2 linked regions of the Microbispora sp. ZYX-F-249 genome follow. The protein of the gene in region 1 interacts with the protein of each later gene in a pairwise test. Links are inferred from orthologs where the notes say so. Each region holds a gene or a part of one and is shown on either strand. Other genes may lie near its edges. The genes, in order: AAH991_RS11355 and AAH991_RS04985.

Region 1 (9,912 bases):
GATGGGCGGCCGCCATGGTGCGCGACGCCGCGCCGCGCCGGTACGACCGCGATGCCATGGACCACGGCTTCCCCGAGGACTTCGCCGAGGCCGCCGGCTGGCTGGAGGCGGGAGGCGCCGTGCTCACGGAGGCGTTGAAGAGCCGCGACCCGGACACCGAGGTGTGGGGCTGGGCGGGAGACGGGTCCCGGCGTGCCCGCTTCTGGTCCCGCCGCCAGCTCCACGAGACCGTCGTGCACCGGGCGGACGCCGAGATCGCCCTCGGGATCGCCCCGGTGGTGGACGAGGACGTCGCGCTCGACGGCATGGCCGAGTTCTTCGACCTGCTGCCGTACGCCCGGTGGCGCCCCCTGCTCGCCGAGCTCAGGGGGGACGGCGAGACGATCTCCTGGCGGGCGGAGACGGGCCCGGCCTGGCTCGTGCGGCTCACCCCGGACGGGTTCGCCGCCGAGCGGTCCGACGCCCCCGGCGACGTCACCGTACGCGTGCCGACGGCCGGGGACCTGATGCTGACGCTGTGGGGACGGCGCGAGCCCGGCGCGGTCCACGGCGACGACGAGCTGCTGCGGTTCTGGCGCGAGCGCGCGCGGATCTGAGGCCGAATCCCCAGCGAGACTTCGCAGCGGGGATCGAAGCAGCGGGGATCGAAGCAGCGGGGATTCGAAGCAGCGGGGATTCGAAGCGGGGAGCGAAGACGCGGGCGCCCCCGGAGCCGTGCTCCGGGGGCGCCCGCGTCGCAGGGCCGCTGCTTACGGCAGGGCGAGCATGCGGTCGAGGGCGACCTTGGCCCAGTGGGTGGTGTCCGCGTCGACCGTGATCCGGTTGACGACCTCGCCGTCGGCCAGCGACTCCAGCGCCCAGACCAGGTGCGGCAGGTCGATCCGGTTCATCGTGGAGCAGTAGCAGACGGTCTTGTCGAGGAACGTGATCGTCTTGTCCGGGAACCGGCCGGCCAGGCGGCGCACCAGGTTCAGCTCGGTGCCGACGGCCCAGGAGGACCCTGCCGGGGCCTCCTCCAGCTTCCGGATGATGTACTCGGTCGACCCGACGAAGTCCGCCTTGGTCACGACCTCGTGGCGGCACTCGGGGTGGACGAGCACGTTCACCCCGGGGATGCGGGCGCGCACCTCGTCGACGCACGCGGCGGAGAAGCGCCCGTGGACCGAGCAGTGGCCCTTCCACAGGATCATCTTCGCGTTCTCCAGCTGCTCCCGGGTGAGGCCGCCGTTCGGGCGGTGCGGGTTGTAGACCACGCAGTCGTCCAGGGACAGCCCCATCTCCAGCACCGCGGTGTTGCGGCCCAGGTGCTGGTCGGGCAGGAACAGCACCTTCTCGCCCTGCTCGAAGGCCCAGGTCAGGGCGCGCCGGGCGTTGGAGGAGGTGCACACGGCGCCGCCGTGGCGCCCGCAGAACGCCTTGATGTCCGCGCTGGAGTTCATGTAGGTGATCGGCACCACCCGGTCGGCGATGCCGGCGTCCTCCAGGGCGTCCCAGCAGTCCTCGACCTGGGTGAAGGTCGCCATGTCGGCCATCGAGCAGCCGGCGGCCAGATCGGGGAGCACGACCTTCTGCGCGTCGCTGGTCAGGATGTCGGCCGACTCGGCCATGAAGTGGACGCCGCAGAACACGATGTACTCCGCCTCGGGCCGGGCGGCGGCCTCGCGGGCCAGCTTGAACGAGTCACCGGTCACGTCGGCGAACTGGATGACCTCGTCACGCTGGTAGTGGTGACCGAGCACGAACAGCCGGTCGCCCAGCCGCTCCTTGGCCACGCGTGCGCGCTCCACGAGCGTCGGGTCGGACGCGGGAGGCAGCTCGCCCGGGCAGTCGACGCCGCGTTCGCTGTGCGGGTCGGTGCCCTGGCCGAGGATGAAGAGCGGAAGGCCGGTCTCGGTGATCGTCACGACCACACCCCCTCGGGGACTTATCGTCTAACTGACGACTAATCATTACATATCGCATCGGCTGCTTCGTCGCGAGGTCGCCGGTGGGGCACTGGAATGTGTACGGCTTCACGGGTGTTGGTAGCGTCTAGGTAGGACGTCAGAACCAATCGACCGCCCCGATGGGCGGTTGGCGCAGACGCGGGAGTCAGCACATGACGGTTGAGAGCAGCGAGACCACTCAGCAGGGCCTGATCCTGACTGACGCGGCCGCCGCCAAGGTCAAGAGCCTGCTCGAGCAGCAGGGCGAGGAAGGGCTGCAGCTTCGGGTGGCCGTCCAGCCGGGTGGCTGTTCCGGCCTGCGTTACCAGCTCTTCTTCGACGACCGGTCGATGGACGGCGACGTGGTCTCCACCTTCGGCGGCGTGAACGTCGTCACCGACCGGATGAGCGCGCCGTACCTCATCGGGGCCACGGTCGACTTCGTGGACACCATCGAGAAGCAGGGCTTCACGATCGACAACCCCAACGCGACGGGGTCGTGCGCCTGCGGCGACTCGTTCAACTGACGGCGAGCGCGCGCCCGGCCGCGGGCGGCGGATGATGCGTCGGGCGCCCCGCACGGATTCCTCCGTGCGGGGCGTCGTCATGTCCCGAGACGGTACGCTCAGTAGGTTCGGCGGGATTCATCCCGGCCCCCGTCTCCCTGATGCTGACAACGAGGAGAATGACCCCGTGCGCATCGCCGTCACCGGCTCCATCGCCACCGACCACCTGATGACGTTCCCCGGCCGCTTCGGCGACCAGCTCATCGCCGAGCAGCTCGACCGGGTGTCGTTGTCGTTCCTCGTCGACGATCTGCAGGTCCGCCGTGGCGGATGCGCGGCCAACATCGCCTTCGGCATGGGCTGCCTCGGGCTCACCCCGATCCTGGTCGGCGCCGTGGGCACCGACTTCGCCGACTACCGCTCCTGGCTCGAGCGCCACGGTGTCGACTGCGCGTCGGTCCACGTGTCCGAGCTGCACCACACCGCGCGATTCCTGTGCACCACCGACGAGGACCACAACCAGATCGCCTCGTTCTACACCGGCGCGATGGCGGAGGCGAGGGAGATCGAGCTGGGCCCGATCGCCGAGCGTCTCGGCGGGCTCGACCTGGTTCTCATCAGCCCCAACGACCCGGCGGCTATGGTGCGGCACACCGACGAGGCGCGCCAGCGGGGCATCCCGTTCGCCGCCGACCCGTCGCAGCAGCTCGCCCGCATGCCCGGCGAGGAGATCCGCCAGCTCGTCGAGGGCGCGGCGTACCTGTTCAGCAACGACTACGAGCTGGGCCTGATCGCGCAGAAGACCGGCTGGTCGGACGAGGAGATCCTGGACCGGGTCGGCGTACGGGTGACGACGCTCGGCCCCAAGGGCGCCAGGATCGACCGCAAGGGCGAGCCGTCGCTGCACATCCCGCCGGCGCCCGAGCTGGGCAAGGCCGACCCGACCGGCGTGGGGGACGCCTTCCGCGCCGGGTTCCTCTCCGGGCTCGCCTGGGGCCTGTCCCTGGAGCGCTGCGGACAGCTCGGCAACCTCACCGCCACGCACGTGCTGGAGCGGGTCGGCTGCCAGGAGTACGAGCTGGGCCGGCGGGTCTTCATGGAGCGGTTCGCCGCCGCCTACGGGTCGGACGCGGCCGCCGAGGTGGCCGGGCACGCCCGATTCCACCACGCCTGAGACCGCTGAACCGGCAGGCGCGGCTTCAGTAGTTGCGGCGCACGTGGATGGACCAGCCGCCCTGGGGCAGCTCGTAGCTCCCCACGTGCTCGTGTGACTTCAACCGGCACCAGGCCGGGACGTCGGTGAACGCGGCGGGGTCGTCGGCCAGTACGGCGACCACGCCGCCCGTCGCCACCTGGTTGATCCGTTCGGCCAGCATGATGATCGGGATCGGGCACTTGCGGCCCAGCGCGTCGATCGTCAGCGCGGGCGGCTCCGCCGGCCGGGCCGGCGCGGCGGGCTCGGCCCGCTCCGCCGCCCGGTCCGCGTCGGGAGACCGCCGGGCGCCGCCGCCCGTCCGTCTGCGCCACATCAGTGCACCCCCAAGCTCGACCGGATCCGCCGCACGATGTCCGGGAGCACCGCGAGGAAGCGATCGATGTCGTCCTCGGACACGCCACGGGGCAGCGATACCCGCACATTCCCATGCGTAAGCACGCCCATGGCCTCCAGGACGTGCGATGGACGAAGCGTACTCGCCGTGCAGGAGCTTCCGGACGAGACGGCGAAACCGGCCTTGTCGAGCTCGGTCAGCAGCGCCTCGCCCTCGACGTACAGGCAGGAGAACGTCACGATGTGCGGCAGCCGCAGGACCGGGGCGCCGACGACCTCCACGTCGGGCACCAGGAGGGGCACCTGGGCGCGGATCCGGTCGACCAGGGCCGACAGCCGCCTGCCCTCGGCCTCCGCCTCCTCGGTCCGGGCACGCAGCGCCGCGGCGGCGGCCACGATCGCCGGCACGTTCTCGAACCCCGGCACGCGCCGCCGCTCCCGCTCGTCCTCCGGCAGCGGCGAGCGCCAGCGCACGCCCTTGCGCACCGCCAGCACGCCCACCCCCGCCGGGCCGCCCCACTTGTGCGCGCTCGCGGTGAGGACCGACCAGCCCTCGGGGAGGGGCATGCGGCCCGCCGACTGGGCGGCGTCGACCAGCAGCGGCACGCCCGCCTCCCGGCAGGCCCGCGCCGCCTCCTCCACCGGCTGGAGCGTCCCCACCTCGTGGTTGGCCGTCTGCAGGCACGCCAGGGCCGTGCCGGGCCGCGCGACGGCCTCGGCGAACGCGCCCGCGTCCACCCGGCCCGTACGGCTCACGCCCACGAGCTCCACCTCGCCGCCCGCGCGCTCGTGGAGCTCGCCCGCGTGCAGGACGCTGGAGTGCTCGACGGCGCCCGCCACCAGGCGCGTCCCGGCCCGGCGGCGGCCGGCCAGCGTGCCGAGCACCCCGAGGTGGACGGCCTGCGTCCCCGACGAGGTGAACGACACCTCGTCGGGCCGGGCGCCGATCAGTTCGGCTACCTCCGCCCTCGCGCGCTCCAGTAACATCTGGGCGCGGCGCGCCGTGCCGTACAGGCGGGCGGGATCGGCCCAACCGGCGTCGATCGCCGCCAGCAGGGCGTCACGGGCCGCGGGATGGAGAGGTTCGGTCGAAGCCGCGTCCAGGTAGGCCACAGTTGAGACATTAACGGGGGCTGGTCAGGGGGGCGGCGCCGGTCCGCGCTAATGTGTCCCCCAGCGTGAACTCAACCAAGTAAAGGGCAGACCGGCCGGAAGGTTGGTGCCGGTCTCACCTAAGGGTCAATTGGAAAAACCGCCCAGGAGAGGAACTCTTGGGCTTCATCTGTGGGGTAGGCGATCCGTGAGTCCGACCCGCCGTACGACACGGCGACCGTGGGCACGCCGCCGGTTGCCCGGAGCCGCCGCCGTGGCGCTGCTGGTGGCGTCCGGCACGGCGTGTAGCAACCAGGCGATCGATCAATGGTCCCGTGGGGGCATGCCGGAAGGTGTCACCAAGCAGGCCGGCATCATCCAGACGCTCTGGAACGGGAGCTGGATCGCGGCTCTCGCCACCGGCGTGGTCGTCTGGGGACTGATCCTGTGGGCGTGCATCTTCCACCGGAAGAAGAAGAACAGTCCCGACCAGTTGCCTCCGCAGGTGCGCTACAACCTGCCGATCGAGATCCTTTACACGGTGGTCCCGGTCATCATGGTCGCGGTCTTCTTCTACTTCACGGCCCGTGACGAGACCGAGGTCACGCGGATCACCAAGGCCGCCCCGGTCAAGGTGGCCGTCGAGGGCTACCAGTGGAGCTGGCGCTTCACCACCGAGTACCAGGGCCAGAAGGCCGTGGTCGCGGGTGTGCCGGTGGACCTCAGCAAGCAGAGCGAGCAGACCCCGCAGGGTCCGCAGCTCGTGCTGCCGGTCAACACCCAGGTGCAGTTCGACCTGCACTCGCCCGACGTCATCCACTCGTTCTGGGTGCCGGCGTTCCTGTTCAAGCAGGACGTCTTCCCGGGCAACGTGCACAACCACTTCCAGATCACGACGCTCGACAAGACGGGCGTCTTCGTCGGCCGTTGCGCCGAGCTCTGCGGCAGCGACCACAGCAAGATGCTGTTCTCCGTGAAGCTCGTCCCGCAGGCCGAGTTCGACCAGTACATCAAGAGCCAGGCGGGGAGTGCGCAGTGACCGCCATCCAGGAACCGGTCGGCGTCGCCGCGCGGCCGTACACCAAGGGCACGGTCATCGCCAAGTGGCTGTCCTCGACCGACCACAAGGTGATCGGGCACCTCTACCTGATCACGTCGTTCGTCTTCTTCCTCATCGGCGGCCTCATGGCGCTGGTGATGCGGGCCGAGCTCGCGCAGCCGGGGCTGCAGGTCGTCAGCAACGAGCAGTTCAACCAGCTGTTCACGATGCACGGCACGATCATGCTGCTCATGTTCGCGACGCCGCTGTTCGCCGGCTTCGCCAACGAGCTGATGCCGCTGCAGATCGGCGCCCCCGACGTGGCGTTCCCCCGGCTGAACATGGTGAGCTACTGGCTCTACCTGTTCGGCAGCACGATCGCCGTCCTGGGCTTCTTCACCCCGGGTGGCTCCGCGTCGTTCGGCTGGACCGCGTACGCGCCGCTGTCGAACGCGGTGACGTCGCCCGGCCTCGGCAGCGACCTGTGGGTCATGGGTCTGGCGCTGTCCGGTCTCGGCACCATCCTCGGCGCGGTGAACTTCATCACCACGATTCTCACCATGCGCGCCCCCGGCATGACGATGTTCCGGATGCCGATCTTCACCTGGAACATCCTGCTGACGAGCATCCTGGTGCTGCTGGCCTTCCCGGTGCTGGCCGCCGCGCTGCTCGCCCTGGAGGCCGACCGCAAGCTGGGCGCGCACATCTTCGACTCGCCGACCGGCGGGCCGATGCTGTGGCAGCACCTGTTCTGGTTCTTCGGCCACCCCGAGGTCTACATCATCGCGCTGCCGTTCTTCGGCATCATCACCGAGGTCCTGCCGGTCTTCAGCCGTAAGCCGATCTTCGGCTACATCGGCCTGGTAGGCGCGACCATCGCCATCGCGGGTCTGTCCGTCACCGTGTGGGCCCACCACATGTTCGTGACCGGCCAGGTGCTGTTGCCGTTCTTCTCGTTCATGACGTTCCTCATCGCGGTGCCGACCGGTGTGAAGTTCTTCAACTGGATCGGCACGATGTGGCGAGGGCACCTGTCGTTCGAGTCGCCGATGCTGTTCGCGGTCGGCTTCCTGGTGACCTTCCTGTTCGGCGGCCTGACCGGCGTCATCCTGGCGTCGCCGCCGCTGGACTTCCACGTCAGCGACACCTACTTCGTCGTCGCCCACTTCCACTACGTGGTCTTCGGCACCGTGGTGTTCGCGATGTTCGCGGGCTTCTACTTCTGGTGGCCGAAGTTCACCGGCAAGATGCTCAACGACAAGATCGGCAAGCTCCACTTCTGGTTGCTGTTCTTCGGCTTCCACCTGACCTTCCTGGTGCAGCACTGGCTGGGCGTCATCGGCTTCCCCCGGCGGTACGCCGACTACTCGGCGAGCGACGGCTTCACGGACCTGAACATGGTCTCCTCCGCCGGCGCGCTCCTGCTGGGCCTGTCCACCCTGCCGTTCTTCTACAACGTCTGGGTGACGTGGCGGAAGGCGCCCAAGGTCACCGTGGACGACCCGTGGGGCTTCGGCGGCTCGCTCGAGTGGGCGACCTCCTGCCCGCCGCCGCGGCACAACTTCCTGTCGCTGCCGCGGATCCGGTCCGAGCGCCCGGCGTTCGACCTCAAGTACCCGCACATCACCGCCAAGCCTGAGCTGGTGGAGGAGTCCCGATGAAGATCCAGGGATGGATGTTCCTGCTCTGCGGCGTCTTCTTCGCCGCCGCGGACGTGGTCTACTGGTTCTGGTCGAAGGAGCCGACCGGCACCACCGCCATGGCGATCTCCGTCGGCCTGGCCCTCATGATCGGCTACTACCTGCTGTTCACCGCGCGGCGCATCGGCGACCAGCCGGAGGACAACAAGGAAGCCGAGATCAGCGACGGCGCGGGCGAGATCGGCTTCTACAGCCCGCACAGCTGGTGGCCGCTGTTCGTCTGCCTGTCGGCCGCGCTGACGTTCTTCGGCTTCGCGGTCGGCTGGTGGCTGTTCTTCATCGGCCTGTTCTGCACGGTCATGGCCATGATCGGGTTCGTGTTCCAGTACTACCGGGGCAACTTCTCGCACTGATTCCGTGAACCCCGCTGTGCGGCCGGTCGGCGATCTCGCCGACCGGCCGTCCGCGTTCTTTGCCCGTACGCGGTGCCCAGACAGCCCGAACGGTACGCCACCGGGGAATAACCCCCGGAAAGCGACGCTAGGGGGACGGACGTGCGTGCTGGTGCGGGGGTGCTGGCCCTTCTCGTGGTGATTGCGGGGTGTTCCACGTCGGGTGGGCAGGACGAGGATCGAGACGCCAGGACGGCGATCAGCATCAGCCCGCTCGACGGCGCCGCCGACCTGCCGCCCGAGCTGCCGATCCTGATCGGCGCGGCGGGCGGCAAGCTCACCCATGTGGCCGTACAGGCCGCTGGGCGGCCCGTAGCGGGCGTGTTCAGCCCCGACCGCACCCAGTGGCGCAGCGAGCGTCCCATGGCCCCCGGCACGGCCTACAGCGTCGAGGCGACGGCCGCGGGCCCGGGCGGGTCGGCGACCAGGAGCGTCCGCTTCGCCACGAAACAGGCCGCCAAGACCTTCGGCATCTCCACCCTGCTGCCCAACAAGCAGGACACCGGCCTCACGGTCGGCGTCGGCATGCCGATCATCATCACCTTCGACAAGCCGATCAGCGACCGTGTGTCCGTCGAGCGCAATCTGATCGTGCGGGCGTCCAAGCCCATCGAAGGCGCCTGGCACTGGCTCGACGACAAGAACGTGGTCTTCCGCCCGGAGAGGTACTGGCCGACGTACACCAAAGTCCGCGTCACCGCTCGGCTGGCCGGCATCAGGGGCGGCGAGGGCATGTACGGCAAGCAGGACTACGTCCGGGACTTCGAGATCGGCCGTTCGCAGATCAGCGTGGCCAACACTCAGACCCACCACATGAAGATCGAGCGCGACGGCAAGCAGATCAAGAACATGCCGATCAGCGCGGGCATGGGCGACGTCCTCCGCCACCACACCACCAGCGGCATCCATGTGGCGATGTCCAGGGAGGACGTCACGGTCATGACGTCCCCGGACGCGGGACCCGGACAGGCCGGCTACTACCAGACGACCGTGTACAACAGCGTCCGCATCTCCAACACGGGCGAATACGTCCATGGTGCGCCGTGGTCCGTCGGCGACCAGGGCAACTCCAACGTCAGCCACGGCTGCGTGAACGTCAGCCCCGAGAACGCCAAGTGGTTCAAGAACAACACCCTGATCGGCGACCCGATCATCGTGACCGGCACGCCGCGCAGGCTGGAGGCGACCAACGGCTGGAGCTACTGGCAGGACTCCTGGCCCCTCTGGCTCAAGCACAGCCGCCTGCGCGCCGCCCCCACCGACGTCCTCTGAGCGGGCCCTCGACTCTCAGCGCGCGCGGGCGCCCTTTCGGCGTTCGGCCTTCAGCCGGGTACGGCCTGGCCTTCCGCGGCCGTGGAAGGCCGCCAGGCACCCCGCCAGGGCCATCGCGAACACCGGCAGCCACGCCAGGCGGGCGGCCACCCATGCGGGATCGCCGGGCACGGCGTGCAGGCCGGGCAGCGCGCGGCCCGCGAGCGGCAGGACCGCCACCGTGACCGCGATCATGGCGGTCTGATGCCACAGGAAGATCGTCATCGCGGAGAGGTTGGCCGCCGCCACGAGCGCCCACAGGGCGGGGCGCCGCAGGAGCCTCCGCAGGGGGCCGGACAGCACCAGGGCCGCTCCGCACTGCGCCAGCCCGAACGTCACGGCCGCCAGAGTGGGCGGGGCCTGGTTGGAAACCGGGGCGCCGGGCACGCCGACCATGG
Region 2 (9,866 bases), on another replicon or contig:
ATCCCGGCGCGTTCAGCGGCGAGGGGCTTCTCGACGGCGCGGACGCCGTGCTGATCACGCATGAGCACTTCGACCACGTGGACGTGAATCTGTTCAAGGACGCGAGCCCGGACCTGGAGGTGTACACCTGCCAGGCCGTCGCCGACCAGCTCGGCCAGGTCCCGGCGAAGGTGCGGGTCGTCACCCAGGGGGACGCCTTCGACACGGCGGGGTTCCACGTGCGCGCGGTCGGCGAGTGGCACGCGCACAACCTCCCCGACGTCCTGCCGGTGCAGAACGTCGGCTTCTTCGTGGACGACGAGGTGTTCTATCCCGGTGACGCCCTCACGCCGCCGGGCGCCGAGGTCCCCACGCTGCTCGTGCCGACCAACGCGCCGTGGCTGAGGGCGGCCGACACCATCCTCTACCTGCGCTACGTCCGGCCCGCGCGGGCGTACTCCACCCACGACGGGCTCGTGAACGAGATCGGCTCGAAGCTGATCGACAACTGGCTCGGCATGGAGGCGGACAAGCAGAAGGCCGACTTCCGCCGCGTCCCGGTCGGGGAGTCCGTCGAGATCTCCTGAGCTCAGACGGCCGAGGCGATCGTGGCGGAGCCGATGACGACGTCACCGTCGTACAGGACGGCGCCCTGGCCCGCCGCGACGCCGGTCGCCGGGCGGTCGAGCTGGATGTGCAGCTCACCGCCGGACACCTGGGCGCGGCAGCCGTACACCTCGCCGTGCGCCCGCAGCTGCACGGTGCAGGTGATCGGCTCGTACGGCTCCGGCAGCGGCCCGTTCCACACCGGCCGCTCCGCCGCGATGGAGGTCACCTCCAGGGAGGAGCGCGGCCCGACCGTGACCGTGTTGGACACCGGCTCGATCGACAGCACGTAGCGCGGCCTGCCGTCGGCGGCCGGCCGGTCGATGTGCAGGCCCTTGCGCTGCCCGACCGTGAAGCCGTACGCCCCCTGGTGGCTGCCGACCACCCGGCCGGTGAGCGCGTCGACGATCGGCCCCTCCGACGCGCCGAGGCGCTCGGCGAGGAACGCCCGGGTGTCGCCGTCGGCGATGAAGCAGATGTCGTGGCTGTCGGGCTTGTCGGCGACGGTCAGCCCGCGCCGCGCGGCCTCCTCGCGCACCTGCGCCTTGGTCGAGTCGCCGAGCGGGAAGATCGCGTGCGCGAGCTGCTCGCGGGTGAGCACCCCCAGCACGTACGACTGGTCCTTGGCCTCGTCGACGCTGCGCCGGAGCACACCGTCAACCAGCCGCGCGTGATGGCCGGTGGCGACGGCGTCGAAGCCGAGCGCGAGCGCCTTGTCGAGCACCGCCTCGAACTTGATCTTCTCGTTGCACCGCAGGCAGGGGTTGGGCGTGCGCCCGGCGGCGTACTCGCTGACGAAGTCCTCGACCACGTCGCGGTGGAACCGTTCGGCCATGTCCCACACGTAGAAGGGGATGCCGATGACGTCGGCGGCCCGGCGGGCGTCGCGGGCGTCCTCCAGCGTGCAGCACCCGCGCGCGCCGGTGCGGTAGGACTGCGGGTTGGACGACAGCGCCAGATGGACGCCGGTCACGTCGTGCCCCGCCTCGGCGATCCGGGCGGCGGCCACCGCGGAGTCGACCCCGCCCGACATGGCGGCGAGGACGCGGAGCTTTCCTGTGGGACCCATAACACATCGAGGTTACCCCCCGCGGGAGCGCGCCCGCGTTGGCATCGGGGCGGGCGGGCTGGGAGGATGCGGGGTCATGCGACTGTTCGGGCGCAAGAGCGAGTCCACCGACCCCGCCGAGGCCATCGCGGCGTTCTGGACCTGGTGGGACCAGGCCCGTCCCCAGATCGACGCGCACGTCGAGGCGGAGGACCCGCAGGCCCTGGCCGAGCTGATCGGCCCCGCCGTCACCGCACTCCATCCGTCCCTCGTCTGGGAGATCGCTCCCGGCCGCATGGCCGTGCACGCCCTGGTGGTCAGCGCGTCGAACGACCCCGAGCTGCGGCCGCTCGCCCACCGGTGGGCCCTGGCCGCGCCGCCGTCGGACGCGATGTGGGAGTTCTATCCGTCGCGGCAGGCGAATCCGCAGGCCGCGGACCTGACGGTCGACGTCGGCGGGCGGGAGTTCGGGCTCGACCGGCTGGTGGTGGCGCTGCGCGTGCCGCCCGGCACCCCCCGTGTCGACGTCACCGCCTTCCACCCGATCTTCCCGGACGTCGACGACGACACCCGCATGGAGGCGACCTTCCTCGCGCTCGACTGGCTGCTGGGCGAGGACGAGGTGGCCCGGTGGGTCGGCGAGATCGTGGCCGCGGAGTTCGAGCCGATCGACGCCCTTCCCGCGATCCACCTGCCCGCCGTCGTCGCCGACGTGGCGGAGGGTTTCAAGGAGGAGCGGTGGGCGATCCTCGAAGGCCACACCGCGACCGGCGGCCGGCTGACCGCCACCGCCCGGTACCCCCTCAGGCCCGTGGACTTCCCCCTGTTCGACCAGCACATCGCGGTCACGCTGCCATACCGGGAGGCCGAGGGCGACGGACTGCCCGTGGGGGCCTCCCTGGACGCGCTGCGTGAGTTCGAGGACCGGCTGACCCTCAGGCTGGCCGAGGCCGGCGGCTCGGCCGTGCTGGCCGCCCACATGAGCGCCGACCGGAGCCGGGTGCTGCACGTGTACGCCGATCCCGCGGCGGCCGTCGCGCCCATGGTCGAGGAGATCGCCGCCGAGTGGAAGGAGGGGCCCGCCCGCGTCGACGTGGCCGAGGACCCCTCCTGGAGCGCGGTGGCCCCCTTCCTGACCTGAACCGGATATTCGGCGCGTTTCACCGCATACGGAGCGGGCACGTCGCAAGAGCACCGTGCGGGCGTGCGCCCGCGTTCCACCCGTTCCCGCAGGCCGCGGGCCGGATTGGGGTTCGGACATGGCTCAGCGCGCACTGGACCGGCTGCCGAACGCGATCGAGGGTGACGGCCGCCTCGACCGGCCGGGTCACCGGCTCGAACAGGGCCTCGCGTTCACGGAGAACCTCCTCGGGGTCACCGGGGGGCGCGCCCGCGGCGTCCTGCACGGCGTCTGGCTGGGGCACCCCCTCCATCCGGTGTTCACCGACCTCCCCATCGGCTGCTGGACGACGGCGCTGGTCCTCGACCTCACCGGGCAGAAGCGGGCGGCGCGCACGGCCGTGGGAGTCGGCATCGCCGGAGCGCTGGCCGCCGCGGTGACCGGCCTGCACGACTGGCAGCACACGCATGACGACGCGCGGCGCGTCGGTCTGGTCCACGGCACGCTCAACACGCTCGCCCTCGGCCTGTACGGGGTGTCGTGGTGGCAGCGGGGCCGGGGACACCATCTGCGCGGGCTGCTCGCCGCCCTGCTCGGCTACCCCGTGATCATGACGAGCGCCTTCCTGGGCGGCACGCTGGTCTACCGCCATCGGATCGGGGTCGACCATACGGACGAGAGGCTCGAACCCCGCCACTTCACCCGGGTGATGGCCGAGCGCGACCTGCCCGACAGGAGCCCGCACCGGGCGCGGGCCGGGGCCGTGGAGGTCGTCCTGGTCCGCGCGGAGGGCCGCATCCACGCACTGGAGAACGCCTGCCCGCATCTGGGCGGCCCGCTGTCCCAGGGCTGGCTCAGGGACGGCTCCCTCACCTGCCCCTGGCACGGCTCCCGGTTCGACCTCTCCGGCGGGCAGAGCCTGAACGGCCCCGCCACCGCGCCCGCGCCGTGCTTCCAGACCCGCGTGCGCGACGGGTGGATCGAGGTGCGCAGGGCGCCTGCCGTCGCCACCGCGCCTCCCGGGAGCGCACTGGTCCACCAGCAGGAGGTGCAGCCGTGAGGAGGAGGTCGCAGGTGCTCACGGAAGCCCCGAGAGCGCCGGCCGGACAGGGACGGAAGACGGCGACGCGGGTGCTCGTGGAGCACCACGAGGTGTTGCGGGCGCTCATACGGCACCTGCGGGAGACGCCGCGTTCCCAGCCGGGACGGCGGCGCGCGCTCACCGGCGAACTGTTCGACGAGCTGTGGATGCACGAACGGATCGAGGAGGGAATCTTCTATCCCGCCCTGCGCGACGTCACCCCGGCCCTCGCCGCGGCCTGGTCCGAGCACCGCCAGCTCAGCGACCAGCTCGCGGCGCTGGTGCGCGCCGACCCGCGGACCGGGCGGTTCGACCGGGAACTGGACGTGCTGCACGACGTGCTGGAGTCGCACGCCCATCTGGACGAGGAGCGGCAGATGTTCCCGGAGATCGAGCGCTTCGCCGACGAGGAACTGCTCGCCGAGCTGGGCGACCGGCTCCAAGCCCGCCTGGGGCGGCTGCGCTCGTCGCGGCGTGTCCGGGCGGTCCTGCGCCTGCAGCGGGCGCTGCTGCGCCGTACGGCCCGGCCCGGTAGGCCTGCGGCGTAGTGGGCGGGTCAGGACAGGCCGGCACGCCGGGCGCGCTCGACGACGTGCCCGATGACGTCCGCGACCCGGTCGACGTCCTCCTCCACGGACGTGTGCCCGAGGGAGAAGCGCAGCGAGCCACGAGCCCGCACGCCGTCCTGGCCCATGGCCAGCAGCACGTGGGACGGCTGGGCCACCCCGGCGGAGCAGGCCGATCCGGTGGAGCACTCCACGCCCTTGGCGTCGAGGAGCATGAGCAGGGCGTCCCCCTCACAGCCGGGGAACGAGAAGTGGGCGTTGCCCGGCAGCCGGTTCACCGGGTCGCCGTTCAGCACCACGTCGGGCACGGCCCGCCGTACGCGCTCGATCAGGTCGTCGCGGAGCGCCGACAGCCGCTCGGCCGTGGCGGGCTGCCGCGCGACGGCCGTCTCGACCGCCGCCGCGAACCCGGCGATGGCCGGCGCGTCGAGAGTGCCGGAGCGGATGTCACGTTCCTGCCCGCCTCCGTGCAGGACCGGAACCGGATCGACGCCGCGGGCCAGCAGCAGCGCCCCCACGCCCACCGGACCGCCGACCTTGTGGCCGGAGACGGTCATGGCGTCCACGCCGGACTCGGCGAACGAGACCGGAAGCTGGCCCACCGCCTGCACGGCGTCGGTGTGGAAGGGGATGCCGTACTCGTGCGCGATGGCGGCCAGCACGCGCACCGGCTGCACGGTGCCCACCTCGTTGTTGGCCCACATGACGCTCACGAGCGCCACGTCGTCCGGGTCGCGGGCGATGGCCTCGCGCAGCGTCTCCGGATGCACCCGGCCCTGCTCGTCGACCTCCAGCAGCTCCACGCGGGCGCCGTGGTGGTCGCCGAGCCAGTGGGCGGGATCGAGGGCGGCGTGGTGCTCGACCGAGCTGATCAGGATCCTGGGCCGCTTCCTCGCCCAGTAGAGGCCCTTGATGGCGAGGTTGTCGGCCTCGGTGCCACCGGCCGTGAACACGACCTCGCTCGGGCGGGCGCCGAGCGCGCAGGCGATGGTCTCGCGCGACTCCTCGACGACCCGCCGGGCGCGGCGGCCGGCCGCGTGCAGGGACGAGGGGTTGCCGACCTCCCCGAGCTGGGCCGTCATCGCCTGGATCGCCTCGGGCAGCATCGGCGTGGTCGAGGCATGGTCCAGATACGCAGCTCCCATGACCCCTCCCTGACACGTATTCAGCCCACCAAGCGTATCCGGGGTGACGGAGGACACCGATAACGTGTCGCGACTGAACCGTCCAGACGGTACAGTAGACGGCATGAGGAGGGACGAACTGCTGGACGCGGCCGAGGGCCTGCTCCAGGACCAGGGCGCCCAGGCCCTGACCCTGGCGGCGGTGGCCGAGCGCGCCGGTGTCAGCAAGGGCGGCCTCCTCTACCACTTCGCCAGCAAGGAAGCGCTCGTCAAAGGGATGATCGAGCGCCTGATCGCCGACTTCGACGCGCTGATCGAGGCGCAGTCGGAGAGCACCTACACCCGGGCGTACCTCGCCGCGACGTTCGAGGCCGTGGAGACCGGCCGGCTGCGACGATGGGCCGTGGTCACGGGCGCGGCCGGCGATCCCGAACTGCTCGCGCCGCTGCGCGGGGCGATGGCCCGCTGGATGCGGGACGGCCTGGACGACGAGCCCGACCCCCTGGCGTCCCAGGTCGTACGGCTGGCCTGTGAGGGCGTCTGGGAGGTCGCCACCCACTGTGCGGCGATCATCGACTACGCCGCCATCCGCGCCAGGCTGCTCGCCCTGTTGTAGCGCGCCTCTTGTAACCCCTGAGCACCCACTTGGTGGTCGCCCTTCCTTCCGGCCTTGCCGTGAAAGGGCGACCTGCTGGTGTCTGCCCGTAAATCCGGGCTCGGAAACCCACTTGACACACCTGGAAAGGAAGCTGTGATGACCCGCGCTTTGAGGAAGGCCCGTCACGGGGCAGTCCTCACCTTCGTCCTGGCCGGCCTGATGTGTGGAACCTTCACCGTGCGCCTCCCGGCGCTGGCCGACCGGCTCCGCCTGCCGGAGTCGTCGGTCGGGCTCACCCTGCTCAGCTGGGGGCTCGGCGCGCTGCTCACCATGCAGCTCATGCGCGTCGTCCTGGCCAGGTTCGGCAGCCGCGGCGTCCTGCGCGCGGCCGCCCCTCTGTGCGCGGCGTCACTGGTCCTCGTCGCGTTCGCGCCGTCCTTCCCCGTGCTGGCCGTGGCCGCCGCGTTGTTCGGCATGGCCTTCGGCGCGGTCGACGTCGGCATGAACGCCCAGGGCTCGGCCGTCGAGCGCGCGTACGGCCGGCCGGTCATGAGCGGCATGCACGCGGGATGGTGCGTCGGCGCGATCTCGGCGGGCCTGCTCGGCACGGCGGCCATCGCTTCGGGGCTGTCCCTCACCGCCCACATCCTGGTCGTCGCCCTGGTGTCGGTGCCCGCCGCGCTGGCCCTCAGCCGCATGCACCTGCCCGACGCCGCGCAGCGGACGGCCGGCGCCGCATCGTCCGCCCGCCCCCGGCGCAGGCTGCCCGGGGTCGTCTACCTGCTCGGTGCGATCACCTTCGCCGCGTTCATGGTCGAGGGCGTGGTCGCCGACTGGAACGGCCTGTACCTGATCGGCACGCTGCACGCCTCCGAGGCGGTCGCCGCGCTCGGCTACCCGGTGTTCGAGGCGGGCATGCTGCTCGCCCGGCTGGCCGGCGACCGGCTGCGCGGCCGCTACGGCGCCCGCGGGCTGGTCATGTTCTCGGGCGCCGCCACCGCGTTCACGTTCCTCGTGGTCATCGCCGCGCCGGTGACCGTGGCGGCCGTGGCCGGGCTGTTCTTCATCGGGCTGTCGGTGGCGACCATCTCGCCGATGGCGCTGTCGCTGGCGGGAACCGCGACGCCCGAGCCCGGCCCGGCGATCGCGCAGGCGAGCGCCATGGGCTACGCGGGCCTGCTGCTCGGTCCCGTGGTCATCGGTTTCCTGTCCAGCGCGGCGTCGCTGCGGGCCGCGATGGGCGTGGCCGTCGTCCTCGGCGTCGTCATCGCCGTGGCCGCACGGCTGCTGCCCGCGTCCCGTACGGAGATCGTCCCGCTGCCGGTCCGGCCGGGAGACGAGGAGGTTCACCTCCGCGCGGCCGCCTGACGCGTGGGCGGTGCTCAGGCCTGGCCCGCCGGGGACCGCCGGGGTCGGCGGCGGCCTGGCTCCCCGGCTCTTTCACCGGCCGGGAGCGAACGAGACGCGTCGGCGCCCGCCGGGTGATCCGGCGGGCGCCGACGACGAGCCTGCGGCCCGTGCCGTGTGGACCCATGGCACGGGCCGGACGTGTCACTTGCGCTTGTCGATCTCCTCGGTGAGCTGCGGCACGACCTGGAACAGGTCGCCCACGACACCGAAGTCGGCGATCTCGAACAGGGGCGCCTCGGCGTCCTTGTTGATCACGACGATGGTCTTGGAGGTCTGCATGCCGGCCCGGTGCTGGATGGCGCCGGAGATGCCTGCCGCGATGTAGAGCTGCGGAGACACGGTCTTGCCCGTCTGCCCGACCTGGAACTGGTGGGGGTACCAACCGGCGTCGGTCGCGGCCCGCGAGGCGCCCACGGCCGCGCCGAGCGCGTCGGCGAGCTTCTCGATGATCGCGAAGTTCTCGCCCGAACCCACGCCCCGGCCGCCGGAGACCACGATCGCGGCCTCGGTGAGCTCGGGACGGGCGCCCTTCTCCTGGACGACCCGCTCGACGATCCTGGCCGCGCGGGCGGCGTCCGACAGCGCGACCTCCACCTTCTCCTCGGCGCCGGCCGCGGCGGCGGCGACGGGGGCGGTGCTGTTCGGGCGGACCGTGATGATCGGCGTGCCCTTGGTCACGCGGCTGCGGACGTTCACGCCGCCGCCGAAGATGGACTGCTCGGCGACGAAGCCCTCGCCGACGCCCACCGCGTCCGAGATCACACCGGAGTCCGTCTTGATCGCGAGGCGGCCGGCGATCTCCTTGCCCTCGCCGGTCGCGGCGACGAAGACCGCGGCCGGGGAGCGCTGTGCCACCAGGTGCGCCAGCACCTCGGCCTTGGGCGCCGCCACGTAGTCGCCGATCTCGTCGGCCGCCGCCACGTAGATCTTCTCCGCGCCGTACTCGGCCAGCCTGGCCTTCGCGGCGTCGGAGTAGCCGGGGCCGGCCCATACGGCGGCCGGCGTGCCCAGCGTCCGGGCCAGGGTCAGCAGTTCGAGGGTGACCTTCTTGACGTCACCGTCGACGTGCTCGACGAGAACCAGAATCTCACTCATCACGGGGCCCCTCAGATGAACTTCTTCGACGCGAGGAACTCGGCGGCCTTGGCCCCGCCGTCGCCCTCGTCCTTGATCACGGTGCCCGCGGCACGCGGCGGGGCGGCGGCGAACTCGACGACCTCGCTCCAGGAGTTCGCCAGGCCGACCTGGTCGGCCGCGATCTCCGCGTCGGCGACGCCGAGCGTCTCGACGGGCTTCTTCTTGGCCGCCATGATGCCCTTGAACGACGGGTAGCGCGGCTCGTTGATCTTCTCGACCACGGACACGACGGCGGGCAGCGACGCCTCGACCTTGTCGTAGCCGTAGTCGGTGATCCGCTCGACCCGGATCGAGGTGCCCTCGACCTCGACCTTGCCGGCGAGCGTGAGCTGCGGGGCGCCGAGCCGCTCGGCCAGCATCGCGGCGAGCATGCCGGTGCGGGCGTCGGTCGACTCGGAACCCAGGATGACCAGGTCGTAGCCGATCTTCTTCAGGGCCTGGGAGATGGCGTAGGAGGTGCCGAGGGCGTCCGAGCCGTGCAGCGCGTCGTCGTGCAGGTGCACCGCCTTGTCGGCGCCCATCGCCAGGGCCTTGCGGATGGTCTCGGTGGCCTTGGCGGGGCCCATGCTGAGGACGGTGACCTCGCCTCCATGGGCCTCCTTGAGCCGCAGCGCCTCCTCGACCGCGTACTCGTCGAGCTCGTTCACGACGCCGTCGGCGGCGTCGCGGTCGAGCGTCTTGTCATCGGACCTCAGCTTGCGCTCGGTCGCCGTGTCGGGGACCTGCTTCACGCAGACGACGATGTTCATGGCCGGTGGCCGACCTCCCCTTTCCGTACGGCTGACGCCGCGGTTCTCGGTACGTGTCGCGGGGTACGCGCACGTGATGCAAGACTGCCAGGTGCTCGCGGGCGCGCCTGTGCAGGTGGCCCGGGTGTCGAGATGACCCTGTTCCCCTCAGGCGGTATGTTACCCGTCGGTAGCTTAGGTGCAAACCTCCAGGTTTTTACGGCCGCGTCCTTCGGTTGAGGAATTCCCAGAACCCGGTCACGCCCACGTCCCACCCTACCGAACTATGTTCCGGAGGCCCCGGGGAGGTCCCTGTGGCCGGGACGTCAGGGGCGGGTCCGCGAGCGGAAGGTACGGCGGTAGGTGTCCGGAGGCACGCCCACCGTGCGGTTGAAGTGCCGGCGCAGCGTCGTGGCGGTGCCCATGCCGGTGGCCGCCGCGATGGTGTCGATGCCGTCGTCCGTGGTCT

The links.
Region 2: the proteins of AAH991_RS11355 (region 1) and AAH991_RS04985 interact in binary tests that used the Escherichia coli proteins (3 or more experiments, as listed by UniProt). The link is inferred for Microbispora sp. ZYX-F-249 from one-to-one orthologs.

Annotation. Positions count from the first base shown.
Region 1 is NZ_JBDJAW010000007.1:76,793-86,704, reverse strand. The notes cover bases 2,242-5,229. They hold AAH991_RS11355 (sulfurtransferase TusA family protein), read right to left. Parts: upstream 3,853-5,229; coding sequence 3,631-3,852; downstream 2,242-3,630. Other genes in these bases: AAH991_RS11350 (cysteine desulfurase family protein), read right to left, coding at 3,960-5,093; AAH991_RS11360 (carbohydrate kinase family protein), read left to right, coding at 2,619-3,605; erpA (iron-sulfur cluster insertion protein ErpA), read left to right, coding at 2,242-2,452. In the rest of the region: AAH991_RS11375 (maleylpyruvate isomerase family mycothiol-dependent enzyme), read left to right, coding at 1-596; quinolinate synthase NadA, read right to left, coding at 750-1,904; more of erpA, read left to right, coding at 2,099-2,241; ctaC (aa3-type cytochrome oxidase subunit II), read left to right, coding at 5,281-6,111; ctaD (aa3-type cytochrome oxidase subunit I), read left to right, coding at 6,108-7,772; AAH991_RS11335 (cytochrome c oxidase subunit 4), read left to right, coding at 7,769-8,164; AAH991_RS11330 (L,D-transpeptidase), read left to right, coding at 8,306-9,475; AAH991_RS11325 (acyltransferase family protein), read right to left, coding at 9,491-9,912. UniProt on the Escherichia coli protein: Sulfur carrier protein involved in sulfur trafficking in the cell. Part of a sulfur-relay system required for 2-thiolation during synthesis of 2-thiouridine of the modified wobble base 5-methylaminomethyl-2-thiouridine (mnm(5)s(2)U) in tRNA.
Region 2 is NZ_JBDJAW010000003.1:108,851-118,716, reverse strand. Bases 3,469-6,410 are described here. They hold AAH991_RS04985 (cysteine desulfurase family protein), read right to left. Parts: upstream 5,546-6,410; coding sequence 4,391-5,545; downstream 3,469-4,390. Other genes in these bases: AAH991_RS04975 (MFS transporter), read left to right, coding at 6,279-6,410; AAH991_RS04980 (TetR/AcrR family transcriptional regulator), read left to right, coding at 5,649-6,140; AAH991_RS04990 (hemerythrin domain-containing protein), read left to right, coding at 3,828-4,382; AAH991_RS04995 (Rieske (2Fe-2S) protein), read left to right, coding at 3,469-3,813. Also shown: AAH991_RS05010 (MBL fold metallo-hydrolase), read left to right, coding at 1-566; tRNA 2-thiouridine(34) synthase MnmA, read right to left, coding at 569-1,654; AAH991_RS05000 (DUF695 domain-containing protein), read left to right, coding at 1,731-2,774; more of AAH991_RS04995, read left to right, coding at 2,893-3,468; more of AAH991_RS04975, read left to right, coding at 6,411-7,490; AAH991_RS04970 (electron transfer flavoprotein subunit alpha/FixB family protein), read right to left, coding at 7,674-8,627; AAH991_RS04965 (electron transfer flavoprotein subunit beta/FixA family protein), read right to left, coding at 8,639-9,418; AAH991_RS04960 (helix-turn-helix domain-containing protein), read right to left, coding at 9,724-9,866. UniProt on the Escherichia coli protein: Master enzyme that delivers sulfur to a number of partners involved in Fe-S cluster assembly, tRNA modification or cofactor biosynthesis. Catalyzes the removal of elemental sulfur from cysteine to produce alanine.